Linked DNA regions of Occultella kanbiaonis. The protein of the gene in region 1 binds, or shares a complex with, the protein of each later gene. Links are inferred from orthologs where the notes say so. Each region holds a gene or a part of one and is shown on either strand. Other genes may lie near its edges.

Region 1 (3,059 bases):
GAGGGCGCCGATCCCCGCGTAGATGCGGCGCAGCGCCACTCCGACGGCGGTCACCGCGCCGATCAGCAGGAGCCCGAACCCGGCCAGCCAGATGGACCCGGTCGACACCCCGGACCCCTGGATCGCGGGCAGCACGACGCCGTCGGTGATCCGGCCGAGCAGCCAGCCGGAGGCGACCAGGCCGATGCCGTAGACCACGCTCGCGATGATCGCGATCGTGAACGTGCGCGGCTGCGAGGCGATGCCCCGGCCGATCAGGAGCAGGGAGCGTCGGACGGCGCCGCCGGACAGAGCGTGAACGGGCTCCGCGTGGCCCCCTCCGTCGTCGGGGCTGGGCGTTGCGGGGTTGCCGTCTCCGGCGGGTTCTGCGGGCACTGGCACAAGCCTACCGTCGCCTGAGGTCGGCCCGGCCCTGCCGACGCGAGTCCGGCGCAGGTGTGTGAGAACGTGGAGCCCATGTGGTCCGCGCGCGAGAAGTCCGCCCTGGTCGAGTCCCTGACGGAGGCGGGTCCGAACGCCCCCACGCTGTGCGAGGGCTGGCAGACCCGGCACCTGGCCGCGCACCTGCTCCTGCGCGGGCAGGAACCGTGGCGGCTGACCCCGCTGCCGTGGGCGCCCGACGCCGCGGACCGGCTCATCGACGACGTCGCGGACGGCCTGCGCGAGCGCGCCGCCTACACCGACGCGGTCGAGACGTTCGCGGCCGGCCCGGACGGGGCGAACCCGATGCGGCTGGTGCGCGGCCGGGCCGACGAGGCGATGAACCTGCTCGAGTACGTGGTCCACCACGAGGACGTCCGTCGCGGCGGCCCTGAGCCGTTGTCCCCGCGGGAGCTGCCGGCGCCCATGCTCGACGACATCTGGCGGCGCCTCGGTCAGTTCGCCGGGTTCGCGTTCCGGTCCGCGCCCGTCGGTGTGGTGCTGGTGGTCCCAGGGGGCCGCCGACGGCGTGCCCGCTCCGGCGCGGTGTCGGTGGCCCTCACCGGTGGTCCCCTCGAGCAGGCGCTGTTCGCGATGGGGCGCCGCGGCGCCGCGCAGGTGCAGGTCACCGGAACGCCTGACGCCGTCACCGCCTTCGAGGCCTGGGCGGCGCTCTGACGTTCAGGCCTGTGCGCGGCGGCTCAGCCCTGCGCTCAGCGGCTCAGCCTGCGCTCAGCGCACCTCGAAGCCGGCCGCCCGCAGGTGGTCCTTGACCTCGGAGATGGTGAGGGTGCGGTAGTGGAACACGCTGGCCGCGAGCAGCGCGTCCGCGCCGGTGCGGGCCGCCTCGACGAAGTGCTCGGCGGTGCCGGCGCCGCCGCTGGCGATCAGCGGTACCTGGACCCGCGCGCGCACGTCGGTGAGCATCTCGAGGTCGAACCCGGACGTGGTGCCGTCGGCGTCGATGGAGTTCAGGAGGATCTCCCCGACCCCGGCGTCCTGAGCCCGGCTGACCCAGTCGAGCGCGTCGATGCCGGTGCCCCGGCGACCCCCGTGCGTGGTGACCTCGTAGCCGGAGGGCGTGCTGACGCCGTCGGGCGTGCGGCGGGCGTCCACGGACAGCACCAGTACCTGGGAACCGAACCGGTGCGCCACCTCGGCGATGAGCTCCGGGCGGGCGATCGCGGCCGTGTTGATGCCGACCTTGTCCGCGCCCGCGCGCAGCAGGGCGTCCACGTCGTCGGTGCTGCGCACCCCGCCGCCCACCGTCAGCGGCACGAAGACCTCCTCGGCGGTGCGGGCGACGATCTCCAGCGTGGTCGCCCGCCCCTCCGTGGAGGCGCTCACGTCGAGGAACGTCACCTCGTCGGCGCCCTCGGCGTCGTAGCGGTGGGCCAGCTCGACCGGGTCCCCGGCGTCGCGCAGGTTCTCGAAGTTCACGCCCTTGACGACGCGGCCCGCGTTCACGTCCAGGCAGGGGATCACCCGCAGCGCGAGGCTCACTCGCCCGCCCCATCGGTGCCGTTCAGGGCGGACACGGCCAGCACATCGATCACGTAGACGAGCGTATCGTCACCGAACGCCTGCTCGGGCGGCACCACCAGCATCACCTGCGAGCCGACGGTCTCGTCGACCAGGCCCTCCTGCCAGCCCTGGATGAGCCCGGTGAACGCCACCGTGGTGGGCGCCTGCCCCTCCCCCCAGGTCGACTCGACGACCGCGCCGGTGCTCCAGGCGACCGTGGTGTAGCGCACGGTGACGGCCAGCCCGGATCGCACCTGGGCGCCGTCGCCCCGGATCAGCTGCACCACGCTCAGGTCCGCGGGCGGTGCGGTGTCCGGGACGGCCACGGTGGGCTCGCCGGTCTCACTGCGGGTCACCACCGGCATCCCGGCGACCGCGGGCGCCTCCTCACCCCAGGCGCGGGTGTGCAGGATGTCGTAGACGAGCACCAGCGGGTTCGGTTTGGTGGTGGTGCCGACCTCCACGCGCAGCAGCCGGGATCCCTCGGTACGACCGAGCAGGTCCTCGTACAGCGGCCCGGCATCCGCCTCGGTGAGCAGGATCACTTCCGGCTGGGCGCTGAACGTGTCCTCGATCACCTCACCGGTGACCGCGTCCACGGCGAGGAAGGAGACCATCACGGCGGCGCCGTCGACGAGCAGGGTGCCCTCGCCGGTGACCAGTTCCTCGGTGTCGGTCTCGGTGACCTCGAGCGGGGCGTCGAAGGTCACCTGCGGGTGCGCACCGAAGTTGCCACCCACGCTGACCAGGTCGATCCCGGTCGGCTCGGGTTCGTCGGGGGCGCAGGCGGCCACGGTCAGCAGGGCCATCACGGCCAGCAGACGCAGGACCATCATCCCCACCGGGCCGGGGCCGTGGGGTCGTCGAGAAGCAGGCATGATCGTCGAGTCTACGGGGCGAGGCTGGGAGTCCCCTGGGCCTGCGCCGGTGGATCGAGGCTCGCGATCAGCCGGTCCACCCGGTCGTCGACGTTGCGGAACGGGTCCTTGCAGAGCACGGTCCGGCCGGCGTTGTCGTTGAGCTTCAGGTGCACCCAGTCGACCGTGTAGTCCCGGCGGCGCGCGGTCGCCGCCGTCACGAAGTCACCGCGGAGCTTGGCCCGGGTGGTCTGCGGC
Region 2 (3,067 bases), 180 kb from region 1 along the record:
TCGGCGGCCGCGGAGAGCGCGGCCCGCACCCCCTCGGCCGGGATCGGCCGGGCATCGGCTCTCCACGCGGTCAGGGCGGCGAGCCCGGAGAACACCGGGATCGCGGCGCGCCCGTCCGGCGTCGCGACCGTGACCATCGCGGCCGAGGCGCTCTTCTCCCCCGCGAGCTGCACCTGATGTCCGTTGATCTCGTGCCCGACGGCGTCGGCTCGCTCCTCCAGGTGCGCCACCACGGGCACCAGGACCCGCGCCGCGCCGAGGGCGCGGACGACCGCGCGAAGGCGCGCTCCGCCGTCGGGCTCCGAGAGCGCAGCGGCCAGACCGGGATCGGTGCCGCCGTCGTCCCCCGCGTACTTGGGGGTGGGCGGCAGCGACCGCCCGCCGCCGGCCGGCAGCGGCCGACCGTCGGGCAGCCGGTCCGGCACCGGCCTCACGGGCGGCCGGCGACGTCCAGCGCCTCGCCGAGCGTGAACGCGCCGGCATACAGCGCCTTGCCGACGATCGCGCCCTCCACGCCGACGTCGGTCAGCGTCCGCAGGGCGGCCAGGTCGTCGAGGCTGGAGATGCCACCGGAGGCGACCACCGGGGCGGTCGTGGCGGCACTGAACTCACGGAGCAGGTCCAGGTTCGGGCCGCGCATGGTGCCGTCCTTCGTGACGTCGGTGAGGACGTAGCGGGAGCACCCGTCGGCGTCCAGGCGCGCGAGCACCTCCCACAGGTCGCCGCCCTCCTTGGTCCAGCCGCGTGCGGCCAGCGTGGTGCCGCGCACGTCCAGCCCGACCGCGATCCGATCCCCGTACTTCGCGATCACCGACGCGGTCCAGTCCGGGTTCTCCAGCGCGGCGGTGCCGAGGTTGACCCGCCGGCAGCCGGTGGCCAGCGCCCGCTCGAGGGACTCGTCGTCCCGGATGCCGCCGGACAGCTCCACGGCGACGTCGAGGGTTCCGACGACCTCGGCGAGCAGCTCGGCGTTCGACCCGCGCCCGAACGCGGCGTCCAGGTCGACCAGGTGCACCCACTCGGCGCCACCTGACTGCCAGGCCAGCGCGGCGTCCATCGGGGCGCCGTACGTGGTCTCGGAGCCGGCCTCACCCTGGACCAGGCGCACGGCCTGACCATCGGCGACGTCCACGGCGGGCAGCAGTTCGAGGCGGGTACTCACAGGGGATCTGGGTCCTTTCGGGGGTGCGGCGCGTTCGGCGCCGTCAGCGCAGGGTGGCGAGCCAGTTGCGCAGCAGCTGCGCACCGGCGTCGCCGGACTTCTCGGGGTGGAACTGGGTCGCGCTCAGGGCGCCGTTCTCGACGGCGGCGACGAACGGGTGGCCGTGCTCGGCCCAGGTGACCCGGACGTACTCGGGGGCTGTGCGGGCGGCGTAGGAGTGCACGAAGTAGAAGCGTTCGTCGGCGATCCCGTCGAAGAGGACGCTGCCCTCGGGTGGGGTCACCGTGGACCAGCCCATGTGCGGCACCACCGGAGCCTCCAGACGCTCGACCAGACCGGGCCACTGGTCCAGTCCGTCGGTCCGCTCACCGTGCTCGACCCCGGCGGAGAACAGGACCTGCTGTCCGACGCAGATTCCGAGGACCGGGCGGCCACCGGCGAGCCGCCGCTCGATCATCCGTGGCGCGCCGACTCCGACCAGGCCCGCCATCACGGCGGCGAAGGCGCCCACGCCCGGCACGACCAGCCCGTCCGCGGCGGCGACCGCGTCGGGGTCGGCGGTCAGCTCCACCTGTGCGCCGACGCGTTCGAGCGCGCGCACGGCGGAGCGGACGTTCCCCGAGCCGTAGTCCAGGACCACGACCGTGGGGGCGGGTGCGGTCACGGCTTCTTCTTCCGCTGGGTCCGGCCGAACAGGCGGCCGGCCTGCCACCGGGTCAGGTTCCCGGGCTTCAGGTGACCGGGGGCCTGGTCGGGTGTGATGACGCCGAGGAGGAGGTTCTCGAGGACGTCGTCGGCGTTCGCGAGGATCAGGCCGGCGCTGACCTCGGCGCCCGGCTCGCCGTTGACGTAGTTGCGCCCGCTGATCGTGCCGGTCAGGCCCTCGTCGCCCTCGCCCAGCCGGGAGATGAGCAGCACGACGCCGGCCTTCGCCGTCCGCGAGAGCGTCCTGGCGAGATCGACGGCGGCGGCCGGTGCCCCGGTGAGGAACTCCTCTGGGTCGACCTCGTCGGCCTGCGGGAGCACTCGCACGGCGAGGCTGCCCCGTTTGATCGGCACGATGTCCGCCTCGATCTTGGCGATGGCGCACAGCCCGGCGAGGGCGGGCGCCGACGTGATCGGGGTGAGCACCACGGCGACCACGGAGCGCTTGCGGACACCGTCGGCACCGAAGGCGGGAACGGCATCGGCGCCGTCGGCCACGGGCTCCGCCGCGCCGTCGCTCGCCCGCTCGGCGCCGGCCTGCCCGGCGGCCGAACCGTCCACCGGCTGCCGGAACTGCCGGTCGGGCTCGGCGGCGGCGCCGAACGCCTCCTCGAAGGCGGCCTCGAACGCCGCCTCGTCGAACTCCTCCGGCGAGCCACCGCCGTCGGGCCGTTCGCCGGTGTCGTTCACAACGCGCCCTTGGTCGAGGGCACGCCCGTGACCCGCGGGTCGCGGGCGACCGCGAACCGCAGGGCGCGCGCGAACGCCTTGAACTGGGCCTCGACGATGTGGTGCGGGTCGCGGCCGGCGAGCAGGCGCACGTGCAGGCAGATGCCCGCGTGCAGCGCGATCGACTCGAACACGTGCCGGGTCAGGGAACCCGTGTAGTGGCCGCCGATGAGGTGGTAGACCTGCGCCTCGCTCTCACCGGTGTGCACGATGTAGGGCCGGCCGGAGACGTCCACGACGGCCTGCGCGAGGGCCTCGTCCAGGGGCACCAGGGCGTCCCCGAACCGCGAGATGCCGGACTTGTCCCCGAGTGCCTGGCGCAGCGCCTCGCCGATGCAGATCGCGGTGTCCTCGACGGTGTGGTGCACGTCGATGTCGGTGTCTCCGGTGGCACGCACGGTGAGGTCGATCAGGGAGTGCTTGCCGAGGGCGTTGAGCATGTGGTCGAAGAACGGCACGGTCGTGGACACG

What was found. The genes of interacting proteins can lie anywhere in the genome.
Region 2: the proteins of hisF (region 1) and hisH are in contact, whole or in part, in a crystal structure (PDB 6RU0), measured with the Thermotoga maritima proteins. The link is inferred for Occultella kanbiaonis from one-to-one orthologs. Residues at the interface, in WP_004080486.1 of Thermotoga maritima: Met1, Leu2, Ala3, Arg5, Ser40, Glu41, Asp45, Glu46, Ala70, Glu71, Ile73, Asp74, Ile75, Pro76, Phe77, Asp98, Lys99, Ser122, Gln123, Glu161, Thr195, Leu196, Asn247, Arg249, Glu251; in WP_004080484.1 of Thermotoga maritima: Asn15, Arg18, Arg22, Arg117, Leu118, Pro119, His120, Met121, Gly122, Trp123, Asn124, Asn134, Gly135, Tyr136, Tyr138, Val140, Tyr158, Glu180, Lys181, Ser182, Ser183, Lys184, Ile185.

What each region holds. Positions count from the first base shown.
Region 1 is NZ_CP046175.1:2,356,385-2,359,443, reverse strand. The notes cover bases 39-3,029. They hold hisF (imidazole glycerol phosphate synthase subunit HisF), read right to left. Parts: upstream 1,924-3,029; coding sequence 1,153-1,923; downstream 39-1,152. Other genes in these bases: pafA (Pup--protein ligase), read right to left, coding at 2,834-3,029; GKS42_RS10890 (FKBP-type peptidyl-prolyl cis-trans isomerase), read right to left, coding at 1,920-2,822; GKS42_RS10900 (TIGR03085 family metal-binding protein), read left to right, coding at 457-1,098; GKS42_RS10905 (ABC transporter ATP-binding protein), read right to left, coding at 39-375. Also shown: more of GKS42_RS10905, read right to left, coding at 1-38; more of pafA, read right to left, coding at 3,030-3,059.
Region 2 is NZ_CP046175.1:2,177,401-2,180,467, reverse strand. The notes cover bases 17-3,015. They hold hisH (imidazole glycerol phosphate synthase subunit HisH), read right to left. Parts: upstream 1,827-3,015; coding sequence 1,206-1,826; downstream 17-1,205. Other genes in these bases: hisB (imidazoleglycerol-phosphate dehydratase HisB), read right to left, coding at 2,554-3,015; GKS42_RS10025 (hypothetical protein), read right to left, coding at 1,823-2,557; priA (bifunctional 1-(5-phosphoribosyl)-5-((5-phosphoribosylamino)methylideneamino)imidazole-4-carboxamide isomerase/phosphoribosylanthranilate isomerase PriA), read right to left, coding at 431-1,162; GKS42_RS10040 (SseB family protein), read right to left, coding at 17-434. In the rest of the region: more of GKS42_RS10040, read right to left, coding at 1-16; more of hisB, read right to left, coding at 3,016-3,067. UniProt on the Escherichia coli protein: IGPS catalyzes the conversion of PRFAR and glutamine to IGP, AICAR and glutamate. The HisH subunit catalyzes the hydrolysis of glutamine to glutamate and ammonia as part of the synthesis of IGP and AICAR.